Regions from separate parts of the Burkholderia stagnalis genome, predicted to be linked through region 1. Evidence: riboswitches for the same ligand, from Rfam matches in the RefSeq annotation. Region 1 holds a riboswitch; the other holds the start of a gene.
What was found. Region 1 has a riboswitch for cobalamin ahead of ABFO07_RS21245 (CbtB domain-containing protein). Riboswitches for the same ligand answer to the same signal wherever they lie in the genome.
Positions count from the first base shown of each region.

Region 2: it holds a riboswitch for cobalamin, as region 1 does, so the genes downstream of both, cobA (uroporphyrinogen-III C-methyltransferase) here and ABFO07_RS21245 (CbtB domain-containing protein) in region 1, are expected to answer to the same signal.

Region 1 is NZ_CP156686.1:985,657-992,750, forward strand. Features, by position in the region: gene ABFO07_RS21235 (VC0807 family protein) at 90-746, opposite strand; gene ABFO07_RS21240 (histidine phosphatase family protein) at 807-1,439, opposite strand; cobalamin riboswitch at 1,415-1,556, shown strand; gene ABFO07_RS21245 (CbtB domain-containing protein) at 1,604-1,813, shown strand; gene ABFO07_RS21250 (CbtA family protein) at 1,826-2,551, shown strand; gene ABFO07_RS21255 (2,3-butanediol dehydrogenase) at 2,615-3,679, opposite strand; gene ABFO07_RS21260 (hypothetical protein) at 3,939-4,124, opposite strand; partial or broken gene ABFO07_RS21265 (DUF3331 domain-containing protein) at 4,253-4,543, shown strand; gene ABFO07_RS21270 (GNAT family N-acetyltransferase) at 4,515-5,720, opposite strand; gene ABFO07_RS21275 (PLP-dependent aminotransferase family protein) at 5,856-7,094, shown strand, end outside.
Region 2 is NZ_CP156685.1:2,294,288-2,301,381, forward strand. Features, by position in the region: gene cobW (cobalamin biosynthesis protein CobW) at 1-319, opposite strand, end outside; gene ABFO07_RS10670 (HoxN/HupN/NixA family nickel/cobalt transporter) at 346-1,404, opposite strand; cobalamin riboswitch at 1,589-1,855, opposite strand; cobalamin riboswitch at 2,151-2,391, shown strand; gene cobA (uroporphyrinogen-III C-methyltransferase) at 2,581-3,348, shown strand; gene ABFO07_RS10680 (cobalamin biosynthesis protein) at 3,348-3,722, shown strand; gene cobO (cob(I)yrinic acid a,c-diamide adenosyltransferase) at 3,751-4,353, shown strand; gene ABFO07_RS10690 (cobyrinate a,c-diamide synthase) at 4,357-5,661, shown strand; gene bamE (outer membrane protein assembly factor BamE domain-containing protein) at 5,786-6,325, opposite strand; gene ABFO07_RS10700 (M20 aminoacylase family protein) at 6,735-7,094, opposite strand, start outside.

The sequences.
Region 1 (7,094 bases):
ATTGATCAGACAAGACGCCGCGCATCATACAGGACCGTCAGGTTCGGCCGCAGAATGGGGCGGGCCGGCGCATGCGCGCCGCGCGGCCGTCAGCGGCCGGCGGTTTCGGTGAAACCGTCGCGGTTCGGGATGTCGACGCTGCTGCGCTCGCGGATGCGCCGCCGGTACCAGAACGTCCAGACCAGCAGGCCGCCGAACACCGCATAGCCGGTGATCGGCGAAACGACCAGCACGCGCTCGACGGGCCAGTTCACCACCATCCAGCAGCGGAACAGCATTTCCAGGCTCATCCCGGCGCCCCAGACGAACGTCATCAGGCGCAGCGTCTGCCGCAGCACGGGCTGCTCGTCCCACGCGGATTCGAAGCGCGCGGCGCCGCCCGCCATGCCGCGGGCCACGGTGGCGCGCGTGAGATAGAAGATCAGCGGACGTTCGCGCACGAGCGACAGCAGGAACACGATGCCGATCGCGCCGGACGCGAGCGATTCGCGCATCAGCAGCGCGCGCGGGCTGCCGCCGAGCGCCATCGCGACGATCGACAGCGCGATGCCGAACAGCACGACGGCGCTCACCGCGTCGACGCGGCGCGTGCGGATGAATTCGACGATGGACCAGACGACCGGCGGAATCGCCGACGCGTACAGCGCGCCGACTTCGCCGACGTACGGATGGGCGATCCGGTACGCGACCCACGGCAGCAGCAGGTTGACGACGAGTTCGAGGAGCAGGCCGGCGCGCGGTTTCACGGGAGGTTCCATGAGACGGGTTCGGAAACTCGAATCAGATGCGATCGAGTATATCGGCATTCAATCGCCGCTTGCACGGGGCGGGAACCCGGATACGACCGACCATCCGTGCGCATCGCGCGCGAGCTCGACCGTCGACAGCGGCGCGACGTCCGCGCGCCACGCCGATTCCGGCGCAGCGCACGCCGCGTGCGCAAGCGCCGCGCGGATCACCGCGGCCGATGCGATCGCAACGACGTTGCCGGCCGGCAGCCGGTCGAGCCACGCGGCGACCCGGTGCCGCACCGCGTCGAACGATTCGCCGCCGTGCGGCGACGCGGCCGGATCGGTCAGCCACGCGTGGAGCTGCGCGGGCGCGTCGTGCGCGATGTCGGCGAGACGCCGGCCGCGCCACGCGCCGTAGTCGCAGTCGGCCAGCGCCGGCTCGATGGCCGCCGGCAGCGCCAGCGCGGCGGCGGTTTGCCGTGCGCAGCGTGCCGGGCCGCATAGCGCAGTCGCGCCGGGCGGATATTGCAACTGCGGCAACCGCGCGCGTGCATCGGCGACCTGCGCGAGTGCGTGCGCGTCCAGCGCGTCGTCGTCGGGGAACGTGCCCGTGCGCATGGCCTGCGTCGCGGCATGGGCGATCAGCAGCACCTGCGTACGCTGCGGCGACGGCGTGCGGCGCGACGCTTTCTGATCCGGAACGTTCACGCGTACAATCCCCCCGTTGCGAAGTGCGGAAGCCGGTGTGAATCCGGCGCGGTCGCGCCACTGTAATCGGTCGCCAACGTTTCCGAAAGCCAGACCTGCCTTCGTCGCCACTGTCATTCTTCAACCGTTCGTCGGGGCGCGCTTTCCCCCCTGGAGGTTTCATCATGAGCGACGCAGTTCTCAAGCCGGTTGTCGCACCGGCGCCCATTCCCGTCCGGGAACTCCTGCCGTGGGCCGTGTTCGGCGGCCTGCTCCTGTTGCTGGCGCTGTACTTCGTCGGCGCCGAAGAGGGCGCGACGTCGCTGATTCCCGGCATGTTCGTCCACGAGTTCGTTCACGACGGCCGCCATCTGCTCGGCTTTCCTTGCCACTGACAGGGGGCGTTCATGGTCGGAAAGCTGTTGGTACGCGGCATGCTCGCGGGCATTGCCGCGGGTCTGCTCACGTTCGGTTTCGCCAGGGTGGCCGGGGAGCCGCACGTCAGCCAGGCGATCGCGTTCGAAGAGAAGCATGGCGAAGCCCATTCGCACGGCGACGAGCCGGAAGCCGAACTCGTCAGCCGTGACACGCAGGCCGGCGTCGGCCTGCTGACCGCCGTCGTCACGTACGGGGCCGCGTTCGGCGGGCTGTTCGCACTGACGTTCGCGTATGCGTACGGGCGGGTCGGGAAGCTCGGCGCGCGGGCGTTGTCCGCATGGCTCGCGCTGGCCGCGTTCGTCGCGCTGGTCGTCGTGCCGAACCTCAAATACCCGGCCAATCCGCCGGCGGTCGGCGATCCGGAAACGATCGGCGTGCGCACGGGGCTGTTCTTCCTGATGATCGCGATCTCGATTGCCGCGATGGTGTTCTCGCTCGGCGTGCGCCGCCAGCTGGCCGCGCGCGTCGGCGAATGGAACGCGTCGATCGGCGGCGGGCTCGTGTTCGTCGTGCTGATCGCGCTCGTGCAGTTCGCGCTGCCGGACTTCAACGAAGTGCCCGACGGGTTCCCGGCCGCGTTGCTGTGGAAATTCCGCGTGGCCGCGATCGGCATGCAGGCCGTGATGTGGACGACGATCGGCCTGCTGTTCGGCGCGCTCGCCGAGCGCAGCGGGCTGGTCGGCTCGCGCGCGTAACGCGCCGCGCGATTGCGGCGGCGCGCCGGGGCCGGCGATGGGCGGCCGGCCCCGGCGCGCACGTCAGCCGGCCGTCGGCCGGACGATGATCTTCACGTTGCGGTCCTTGTGGTTGACCAGCTCCTCGAAGCCGCGCGACACGATGTCGCCGAGCGCGATCCGTCCGGTGATCAGCGGCTGCACGTCGATGCGGCCGTCCGCGATGAAGCGGATCACGTCCGCGAATTCGCCGTTGTACGCGAGCGAGCCGATCACTTCCTTCTCGGTCGACACGAGGTCGAAGAAGTTGAACGCGCCCGGTTCCTCGAAGATGCCGACCATCACGGCCTTGCCGGCCTTGCGGATCACGTCGATCGCGAGCTTCGCGGTCGCGGTGTGGCCGATGCACTCGAACGACACGTCCGCGCCGTAGCCGCCCGTCAGCGCCTTGACCTGCGCGAGCGCATCGGTTTCCTTCGGGTCGATCACCGCGCTCGCGCCTACCTCCAGCGCCTTCTGCTTGCGCGCCGCCGACATTTCCAGCGCGATTACGCGCCCGGCGCCGGCCGCCTTCGCGCACATGATCGTGCACAGGCCGATCGTGCCCGCGCCGACCACGACCACCGTCTGGCCGACGATGCTGCCGGCCTTCTTCACCGCATGCAGCCCGACCGCGAGCGGCTCGATCAGCGCGCCGGCCTCGGTCGGAAAGCCGTCGGGCAGCTTGTACAGCAGCTCGGCGGGCACGTTCACGAATTCGGCGAACGCGCCGTTGTTCATCAGCCCGGTGAACGCGAGGTTCTCGCAGACGTTGTACAGGCCGTGCCGGCAATACCAGCAGGTGCCGCAATGCTGGCACGCGTCGGCCGTCACGCGCTCGCCGAGCGCGAAGCCCGTCACGCCCGCGCCGAGCGCCGCGATCTCGCCGCTGAATTCGTGGCCGAGGATGCACTGGCCTTTCAGGCCCGTCAGCGGGTGCGGCGCGTCGACCGGGATGAAGACCGGGCCCGCGACGTATTCGTGCAGGTCCGAGCCGCAGATGCCGCACCAGTGCACGCGGATCGTGACCCAGCCCGCGGCGGGTTGGCCCGGAACGGGCACCTCCTCGACGCGGATGTCGCGGCGGCCGCGCCAGACCGCGGCCTTCATGCTGGAATGAACTGCCGATGCGGGTGTGCTCACAGGGTGTCTCCGTCAGGTTGGGGGCCGGCGCGAATCGCGGTCGCGGCGGGCGCGCGGTGGCGCGGTCGATGCGTATGCAGGAACGGTGCCAGTGGTGCGCGCGGTGGTGGCGGTGCGCTGCGTCATCGGTGCGGCGTTGCGCGTGCATGCGGCGGGCGGGTGGCCATGGGGAACCTGTTGTGCTTCGCAAAGGCGCGCGGCGGGTGAGACGCGCGGGACGTTCGTCTCACCGGGGTGAGACGGAGCGGGGGCGGCCCGTCACCGGCCTGACAGCCGCATCGGTATCGGTATCGGCATTCGCATTGGCATTGGCATTGGCATTGGCATCGGTATCGGTATCGGCATCGGCATCCGCGTGAGCCGTGAAACGCCCCGTTGCGCGCACAGCCCCTTTACTTGAAGTGAACTTCAATTCGTATCATGTGCGCCGGTCGTTCGCGGCCCATCCGTTCACTCCATGGAAATCCGTCGAGCATGCTGAATTTCACCGAAAGCCCGATCGGCGACGCGCGGAGATCGACGCACAAGCGCGCCGACCGCGTGATTTCGCCGCTGCGGCCGCAGCTCTTCGTCACGATCCTGGAGGCCGGTGACGACGCTTTGCTGATCAGATGGGTCGAAAGCGGCCGCTGTCATTACGGCGAGCAGCGCTGGCGGCTGCGCGCAGCCGCCCGGCCGGGCCGCTGCGCGATTTCCGGGCAGCCGATCGCACCGGGCGAACCGGTGTTCCGGCCCGTGCTGCGGCCCGCGCCGGTGAACGGCGACGAGATGATCCGCCCGGCGTCGGTGCCGCGCGCGGGCGTTACCCGAGATCCTTGCGGTACTGGATGAACCCGGCGTTGGTGGCGACGCGGTCGTACAGCGCGCGGGCGGTCGTATTGGTCTCGTGCGTGAGCCAGTACACGCGGCTCGCGCCGGCCTCGCGCGCCCGCGCATACACGGCGTCGATCAGCGCGCCGCCCGCGCCGCGCCCGCGCGCTTCGGCGGCGGTGTACAGGTCCTGCAGGTAGCAATACGGCCCCTCGGTCCAGCACGAGCGATGGAACAGCGCGTGCACGATGCCGATCAGCGTGCCCGCGTCGTCGAACGCGCCGAGCACGAACATCGGTTCCGCCGGGTCCATCAGGCGCGCCCACGTCGTCGCGAACACCGCGTCGCTCAGCGGGGCGTTGTAGAACTGCCGGTACGCGCGCCACAGCGGCCGCCACGCGGCCTCGTCGGCGGCTTCGAGCGGGCGCACCGCGACGCGCGCCGCGCCGTGGCCCGCGCGGTCGCGCGCGGCGGCCCGCTCGTTGGCCTGCGCGTGGCGGATCGCGCCGAGCGACGCGCGCTGCGCGCCCTGTGCGTCGAAGTTGGCAGGCGACAGCCACGCGTCGAACGCGGCCGCGAGCGCGGGCCAGTCGCCGTCGACGATCGCGTACCACGCGGTGTCGCGGTTGCGCCCCTTGTAGACGAGCGCCTGGCGGAACGTGCCTTCGTATTGGAAGCCGAGCCGGTCGGCCGCCTTGCGCGACGGCACGTTGAGGCTGTCGCATTTCCATTCGTAGCGCCGGTAGCCGAGCGTGTCGAACACGTGCTTCATCAGCAGGTATTGCGCCTCGGTCGACACCGGCGTGCGCTTCAGGCGCGGCGAGAACGTGACGGAGCCGACCTCGATCACGCCGTTGGCCGGGTCGATGCGCATCAGCGCGAGCGTGCCGACCGCGCGGCCGCTCGCAAGATCGATCACCGCGAAATGCAGCGGGTCGCTGCTCGCGGCGGCGCCGCGCGCGTAGTCGCGGTAGCTCGCCTCGTCCGCATAGGGGCCGTGCGCGAGGTAGGTCCAGTCGCTGCCGTCGGCGGCCTGCGCGTAGGCGGCGTACAGGTCCGCCGCGTGACGCTCGGCGTCGAGCGGCTCGAGGCGGCAATGGCGGCCGTCGAGCGTGACGGGTTGCGGGCGCGGGCGGGCGGACCAGTCGGGCAGCGGCTGCCCGACGGGCTGTTGGTGGGCGTTGAGGGTGATGGGCACGGTGGATCTCGCTTCAGGGTGACGGCCGGCGACGTACCGGCTTGAAGACGATCGTAGTGGGCGCGAGGTACCATGAAAAGTGCCAGCACTTAGCAAATTTATGGTGCCACGCGGCACCGACGATCGACGCAACCGATGAACGCCACCTTACCGCCCGCCGACCTTCCCCCACAGCTCGACGCGCCGCTGACGCGCGCGCCGGGCGCGCCTTCGCTGCAGCGGCAGTTGCTGCGCCGCCTGCGCGACGCGATCCTCGGCGGCGCGATGCCGGCCGGCAGCCGCCTGCCCGGCACGCGCGCGCTGGCCGACACGCTCGGCATCTCGCGCAACACGGTGACGGCCGTCTACGAGCAGCTCGTCGCCGAAGGCTTCCTGCAATCCGATCGACGCGGCACGCGCGTGGTCGGGCCGACGCGCCGGACCGAACCGCGCCCGCGCGCCGCGCCGCCGGCGGTCGCGCAGCGGCTCGGCCGCATCCGCCCGAGCCGCATCGTCGGCACCGCCGAATTCGAGGGCTTCCGGCCGGGCGTGCCCGCGCTCGCGCATTTCCCGGTCGATGCGTGGCGGCATGCGGTCGACCGCGCGCTGCGCCACACGGGGCGCGCGCTGCTCGGCTACGGCGATCCGCTCGGCGAGCCCGCGCTGCGCGAATCGATCGCACGGCACCTGGCCGTGACGCGCGGCGTGCGCTGCGACCCGGAGCAGATCGTGATGACCGAGGGCGCGCAAGGCGCGATCGCGCTGTGTTTGCAACTGGTGACGAACCCCGGCGACACCGTGTGGGTCGAGGAGCCCGGCTATCGCGGCGCGCGCACCGCGATGCAGGCCGGCGATCTCGACGTGGTGCCGATGCCGGTGGACGCGGAAGGCTTGCGCGCGGACGCGGACGACTGGCGCGAGCGCACGCCGCGCGTCGTCTATACGACGCCGTCCAATCAGTTCCCGACCGGCGCGGTGCTGTCGATCTCGCGCCGGCTCGCGCTGATCGACGCCGCGCGCCGCCATCGCGCGTGGATCATCGAGGACGACTACGACAGCGAGTTCCGCCACACGGGCGAGCCGATCGGCGCGATGCAGGGGCTCGCGCCGGATTCGCCGGTCGTCTATGTCGGTTCGTTCAGCAAGACGATGTTTCCGGCGCTGCGCATCGGTTTCGTGGTGCTGCCGGAAGCGCTGCTGGCCGCGGTGCGCACCGTGCTGCCGGAGCTGCTGCGCGGCGGCGCGCGCCACGTGCAGCTCGCGCTGGCCGACTTCATCGAGAAGGGGGAGTACGGGCGGCATCTCGGCCGCATGCGGCGGTTGTACCGCGACCGCCGGCTCGCGCTGCTGGCCGCGCTCGACAGCGCGCTGAGCGTGCCGCATCGCGTCGAGGGC
Region 2 (7,094 bases), on a different replicon from region 1:
TCTCGATCAGCACGTGGTCGATGTCGGCGCGGCGCTCGACGAGCGCTTCCATCACCGGGTAGAACTCCTCCTGCACGGTGCAGCACAGGCAGCCGTTCGCGAGTTCGTAGAGCTGGCCGGACGCTTCGCCCTCGCCGTCGTCGCAGCCGATCCCGCAGCCCTTGAGGATTTCGCCGTCGATGCCGAGCTCGCCGAACTCGTTGACGATCACCGCGATGCGGCGGCCCTGCGCGTGTTGCAGGATGTGGCGCATCAGCGTCGTCTTGCCGCTGCCGAGAAAGCCCGTGACGATGGTGACGGGCAGCTTGCGCATGGTCATGGAATGTCCTGTGTCGTAAAAGGGAGTCAGGCGGAGATCGTCACGTCGATCTCGTCGTAGCGCTTCATGCGGTAGATCGCGGCCGACACGAGCCAGCACGCGAGGAACAGGCCGATCACCACGTAGCCGAGCATGCCGAAGTGCGACGCGACCATCGCGGCGAAGTCCCACACGGGGCCCTGCAGCGACAGCTTGTCGGCGAGCAGCGCGAGTACCTCGATGCCGCCGATCAGCGCGGCGACCAGCACCGATACGAACGTGATCGTCATGTTGTAGTAGATCTTGCGGATCGGCCGCACGTACGCCCAGCGGTACGCGCCCATCATCAGGATGCCGTCGGTCGTATCGACGAGCGTCATGCCGGCCGTAAACAGCGCGGGCAGGACCATCACCGACCAGAACGACAGGCCGCCCTGCACCTGCGTGGCCGAGATGCCGAACAGCGCGATCTCGGTCGCGGTGTCGAAGCCGAAGCCGAACAGGAAGCCGACCGGATACAGGTGCCAGCTGCGCGACACGAGGCGGAACAGCGGCCGGAACAGCCGCGCGAGCACGCCGCGCTGGTTCAGCAGCATGTCGAGGTCCGCCTCGACGATCGCTTCGCCGCGCCGCGCGGCGCGGAACGTCCGGTACACGGAAATCAGGATCAGCAGGTTCGCGGCCGCGAGCACCAGCAGGAAGAACGCCGACACGCTGGTGCTGATCACGCCGCCCCACGCCTTCATGCTTTCGAAGCGCGACAGCGACGCGGCGGTGAGCGCGACCGCGACGGACATCACGATCACCACCGTCGAATGGCCGAGCGAGAAGAACAGGCCCGCGCCGAGCGGGCTGCGGCCTTCCTGCATCAGCTTGCGGGTGACGTTGTCGATGGCGGCGATGTGGTCGGCGTCGACCGCGTGGCGCAGGCCGAACACGTACGCGAGCAGCGCGGTGCCGAGCAGCACGGGCTGGTCGTGGAACGCGACGAAAGCCCAGATCCACGCGCCGGCGTTGAACGCAATGAGCAGCGCATAGATCGCGACGATTTTGCCGCGCAGGCCGGACGGGCTGTCGTTGAACAGGCGGAAGAACGAGTCGAGCATGGTGCTCCCTGGCGAACGGTCGACATGGTGAATGCCAACACGGCCGGCGCCATACGCTCGGGCCCGCGCGCGCTGCCGGATGCCGGGCCGGCGCGAAGCGCGCGGCGGGCCGGAATGCGGAACACGCTCGGATACCGGACGCGCTGCGGCGGCGGCCGTGGACGATGCGCCGCATCCCCGCGGCGCTGAACCCCTCGTCTCGGCCGGTATCCGGGCTGACGAACACGCCGCTTCGCCTTCCCGGACGCGCGACGCATCCAGTGGCGGTCGTCCGCATGCGCAGCAGGCATGCGGCGAAGCGGCGCTGCCTTGCGCGTGGCGCAAGGCGTTCGCTTACCGTTGCGGGGGCAGCACAGGTTGGCATGGCTGCGGGGCAGCCGAGCGTCCTGTTTCCCGTTTAACTGCGCGCGCCGGGAAGGCGCGCGCGAGCACCGAAACGCGTGCGAGTGTAGGCGTCGCGGGCGGGAGCGTCAAGGCGAGACGGCGGGCCGGCCGGAACGCTCACGCCGCGCGCGCCGCCCCCTCCGCGATCGCCTTGCGCAGCCCCGTCCGTGCGGGGCAAGCCGATGTTGGTATGCGTCCCCTCCGCCGCATGCGTCCGGCAGTCGGCAATCCAGGCCTTGCTCGTGACGTCAGGCGGATGATCGCAAACCAATTTGCGGCCGCGCAATGCATCGGCTGCCGGATCGATCTCGATCGAATGCGGGCTCAATCGGCCGGCCCTCCGGGCCAATGGCACGCTGTGCTATCGTATGCGCCGCGTTCGGTGCTCGCGCCCACCCTCCGGCGGGCGCAGTTAAACGGGAAACAGGAGGCGGCGCGACCGCCCGGCCTGTGCTGTCCCCGCAACGGTACGCCGCCCGCGTGACGCGCCCCGAGCGCGCACGCCCATGCCGCCCACGATGCCACTGCCCGCCAGCGCCGGGTGGGAAGGCCGCGGCCTGGCAAGCGGCCAGCCCGGATACCGGCCGACGCAAGGGGCGAGCACGACGCTCGCGAACGCCCGGTCCGCGGGGGACGGACTGCGTGCGCTGACCGTGCGCCTATCATGCGCTTATGCCCGCGTCGAGCGGGCCCCGTTCATTCCGCTATGCATCGCATCCTCGCAGGCCGGCTTCGCGCCCTCCGTTCGCCGCACGCCACCGCTTCGTCACGGCTCGCGCCGTGCCGCGCGCGATGAGCCGCGCCTGGCTGGTCGGCGCCGGCCCCGGCGACGCGGACCTGCTGACGCTCAAGGCGGTGCGCGCGATCGGCGCGGCCGACGTGTTGCTCGTCGACGATCTCGTGAACCCGGACGTGCTGCAGCATGCGCGCGCCGACGCAATCGTCGAACACGTCGGCAAGCGCGGCGGCCACGCGTCGACGCCGCAGGAAGCGATCATCGCCGCGATGCTCGCGCACCTGCGCGCAGGCCGCAGCGTCGCGCGCCTGAAAGGCGGCGACCCGTTCGTGTTCGGCCGCGGCGGCGAGGAGCTGATCGCGCTCGGCGCGGCGGGCTTTCCGGTCGAGGTCGTGAGCGGCATCACCGCCGGCATCGCCGCGCCGGCCGCGCTCGGCATCCCGGTCACGCATCGCGGCGATGCGCAGGGCGTGATCTTCGTCACCGGCCACGGCGCGGGCGACGACGAACCGGACTGGCACGCGCTCGCCGCGACCCGCATGACACTCGTGATCTACATGGGCATCCGCCGGCTCGGCGCGATCGCCGCCGCGCTGCGCGCGGGCGGCCTGCCGGACGACACGCCGTGCGCGGCGATCGAATCGGCGACGCGGCCCGGGCAGCGTCACGCGCTGGCGACGCTCGCGACGCTGGTCGACACCGTCGGCGCGGCCGGCATCGGCTCGCCGGCGATCGTCGTGATCGGCCGCGTCGCCGCGCTGGCCGCCGATCCCGCGGTGCAGGCCGCGCTGGCCGGCGCCGCTCCGCCGCCGGCGCGCACGTGATGCAGGTCGCCCTCGGCCTCGGCTTTCGCGCGGGCGTGAGCGCCGCGCAGCTCGACGCCGCGATTCGCGCGGCGCTCGCGCATCACCCGCACGCGCGGCCGGCCGTCGTCGCGACGCTCGTCGACAAATCCCGCGCACGCGCGCTGCGCACGCTGTGCGCGCGGCGCGGCTGGCCGCTCGTCGCGTTCGACGCCGCACAGCTCGCCGCGCATCCCGAACTGGCCGCCAGCGCACCGTCGGCCGCCGCCCTCGCCCGCTTCGGCGTGGCCGGTGTCGCCGAGCCCTGTGCGCGGCTCGCCGCGCCGCGCGGCCGGCTGCTCGGCCCGAAATTCGCACGGGGCGGCGTGACGGTCGCGTTCGCCGGCCCGCTTTGACCTCCTTTTATCGACAGGACGAATCCCGATGAAAACCGATCCCGACGCGCATCTGCGGATGACCGAACGGCGCCGCGCCGGCCACGAGAAGAAGCAGGCCGCCGCCGTCAACGAGAAGGGCCTGCTGATGGTCCACACGGGCAACGGCAAGGGCAAGAGCACCGCCGCGTTCGGCATGGCCGTGCGCGTGCTCGGCCACGGCATGCGGCTCGGCGTCGTGCAGTTCATCAAGGGCGCGCTGCACACGTCCGAGCGCGATTTCCTCGGCGCGGTCGCGCACTGCGATTTCGTGACGATGGGCGACGGCTATACGTGGAACACGCAGAACCGCGACGCCGACATCGCGACCGCCCGCAAGGGCTGGGACGAGGCGCGCCGGATGATCGAGAGCGGCGATTACCAGATGGTGATCCTCGACGAGCTGAACACCGTGCTGAAGTACGAATACCTGCCGCTCGACGAAGTGCTCGCGACGCTCGCCGCGCGCCCCGCGTCGCTGCACGTCGTGGTGACGGGCCGCCATGCGCCCGATGCGCTGATCGAGGCGGCCGACCTGGTCACCGAGATGCGCCTCGTCAAGCATCCGTACAAGGAGCAAGGCGTGAAGGCGCAGCGCGGCGTGGAGTTCTGAACGATGCCCGCCTGCCCGGCGCTGTTCGTCAGCGCGCCCGCGTCCGGCCAGGGCAAGACGTCGGTGACGGCCGGCCTCGCGCGGCTGCACCGCCGGCTCGGCCGGCGCGTGCGCGTGTTCAAGACCGGCCCGGATTTTCTCGATCCGATGCTGCTCGAGCGCGCGAGCGGCGCGCCCGTGCATGCGCTCGATCTCGGCATGGTCGGTGAGGCCGGCTGCCGCGCGCTGCTCGCCGATGCGGCGCGCGACGCCGACCTGATCCTGATCGAAGGCGTGATGGGGCTGTTCGACGGCACGCCGAGCAGCGCCGATCTGGCCATCGCGTTCGGCGTGCCGGTCGTCGCGGTGATCTCCGCGAAATCGATGGCGCAGACCTTCGCGGCGATCGCGTTCGGGCTCGCGCGGTTCCGGCCCGGCCTGCCGTTTCACGGCGTGCTCGCCAACCGGGTCGGCTCCGCGCGGCACGCGCAACTGCTGCAGCAGGCGCTGCCCGGCGACCTGCGCTGGCTCGGCCACGTGCCGGCTGACGCGGGCATCGCGCTGCCGGAGCGGCATCTCGGCCTGCATCAGCCGAACGACATCGACGATCTCGACGCGCGGCTCGAGCGCGCGGCCGATGCGCTGGCGAATACGGCGCTCGCGGAATTGCCGCCTGCGGTCGCGTTCGCGGAACCGGAGCCCGCCGCGCCGCCCCCCCGCGCGCTGGCCGGCAAGCGCATCGCAATCGCGCGCGACGCCGCGTTCTCGTTCATCTATCCGGCCAATCTCGCGCTGCTCGACGCGCTCGGCGCGCAGTTGCGGTTCTTTTCGCCGCTCGCCGACGAACCGGTGCCCGACGGGTGCGACGCGCTGTTCCTGCCGGGCGGTTATCCGGAGCTGCACGCGTCGACGCTCGCGGCGAGCACGACCACCGCGCGGACGATCCGCGCGCATGCGGCGGCCGGCAGGCCGATCGTCGCGGAATGCGGGGGGATGGTGTATCTGTGCGATGCGCTGACGGACGTCGACGGCGCGACCACGCCGATGCTCGGCCTGCTGCCGGGCGTCGCGACGATGCAGCGCCGCTTCGCCGCGCTGGGCATGCAGCAGCTCGACACGCACGCGGGGCCGATGCGCGGCCATACGTTCCATTATTCGCGGCTCGATACGCCGCTTGCGCCGGTGGCGGCCGCCGTGCGCCCGGACGGCGGCGCAGGCAGCGGCGAGGCCGTGTACCGCACGGGGGCGATCGTCGCGACGTACATGCACATGTACTGGCCGTCGAATCCGTTGGCGGCGGCGGCGCTGTTCGCAGGCGCGGTGCCTTGAATTTGAAGGAAGGACGCGTCCGCCATCGAGCGGACGGCATGCGAGGCAGGCCCGCGCAGGCGTTGCGCCGGGTCGCGCGGCCCGCTTCGAGCAACGTCGCCCGGCAAGCCGCATCACGACGCCATCACGGCCTTTCCCGTCCGGGCGCCTCCGATCGCGACGTCCTGATGACGATCCCGCCGGGCGAGAAATGCGCATTGAACATCGCATCGCCCGATACGCCGCCCTCGGCCCAGTGCCAGCTCCATACCTCTTCGTGGCTCAACGCGTATTGCGCGACCGACGTCGGCTTGCCGAGCAGTTGCCGCACATCGTCCTTCGACATGCCGGGCACGACCTTCGCGATGTTGTCCGCGGTCAATGCCTGCGTGATCGAAACGAGCCTGCCGTCGGGCCCGAAATCGAGCATGTAGGTGCTCGTGCCGAACGGGCCGCGCGGGTACTCGAAGCGCTGCGAGCCGTCTTCGTTCTGCCTGACCATCTCCGGCTTGCCCGCGTCGCGAAGCACGTCCTCGACCGTCGACACGCCCGGCTGCAGTTTGCCGAATGCCAGGTTGTCCGGTTTGATTGCATTGACCGCGTCGGCGACCTTCTGGTCGTCGCACCCCGCCACGAGGAAACCGGCCGCGCACGCGGTCAGCGCGGTCAGGAGAAGTTTTCGCATTTCGTCTGTGCCGTATCGATTGAGCCGATTCGATGCCGCGCGCGGGCCTCGTCAAGCGAGGCGGCCATGCGGGCCTCGGAAGGAACCGGTGACGCGGCGCAGCGTAGCATGCGAGCTGCCGCCGGGATGTCAAGGAGCGTCAAATCCTGCTTGAGCGCGATACGGCGGGCGTACCGCCGATGACCCGAGAATGCGCACGGCATCCGGACCTTGATCGAGCGATGGTGACGCCGCACACACACTGTCGAGCGACACATTCAAGGACAGACCGCGTGATCGCCGAGCGAAACGGCGGTGTTGCGTGACATAGGCAGCCTCCGGTTCAACGCGTCGATCAAATACCAAAGTTCGGTACTCGACCGTTTCATCATCGACCCGCAGCAGCCGGCCGCCCCGCATCAAGCCCCCTTCAGACCAGAAACGCCTCCGCCAGCCTGACCCAGTACGACGCCCCCGTCGGCAGCGCCGCATCGTTGAAGTCGTAGCCGGGGTTGTGCACCATGCAGCCGCCCTCCCCGTCGCCGTTGCCGATGATCAGGTAGCAGCCGGGGCGCTGCTCGAGCAGGAACGCGAAATCCTCGCTGCCGGTGAGCGGCACCATCCCGTCGATCAGGTTCGCTTCCCCGACCCATTCGCGCGCGACGTCCCGCGCGAACGCGGTCATCTGCGCGTCGTTGACGAGCACCGGGTAGCGGCGCACGTAGTCGACCGTCGCGGTCGCGCCGAACACGGCCGCCTGCGCGTGGATGACTTCGGTGATGCGCGTTTG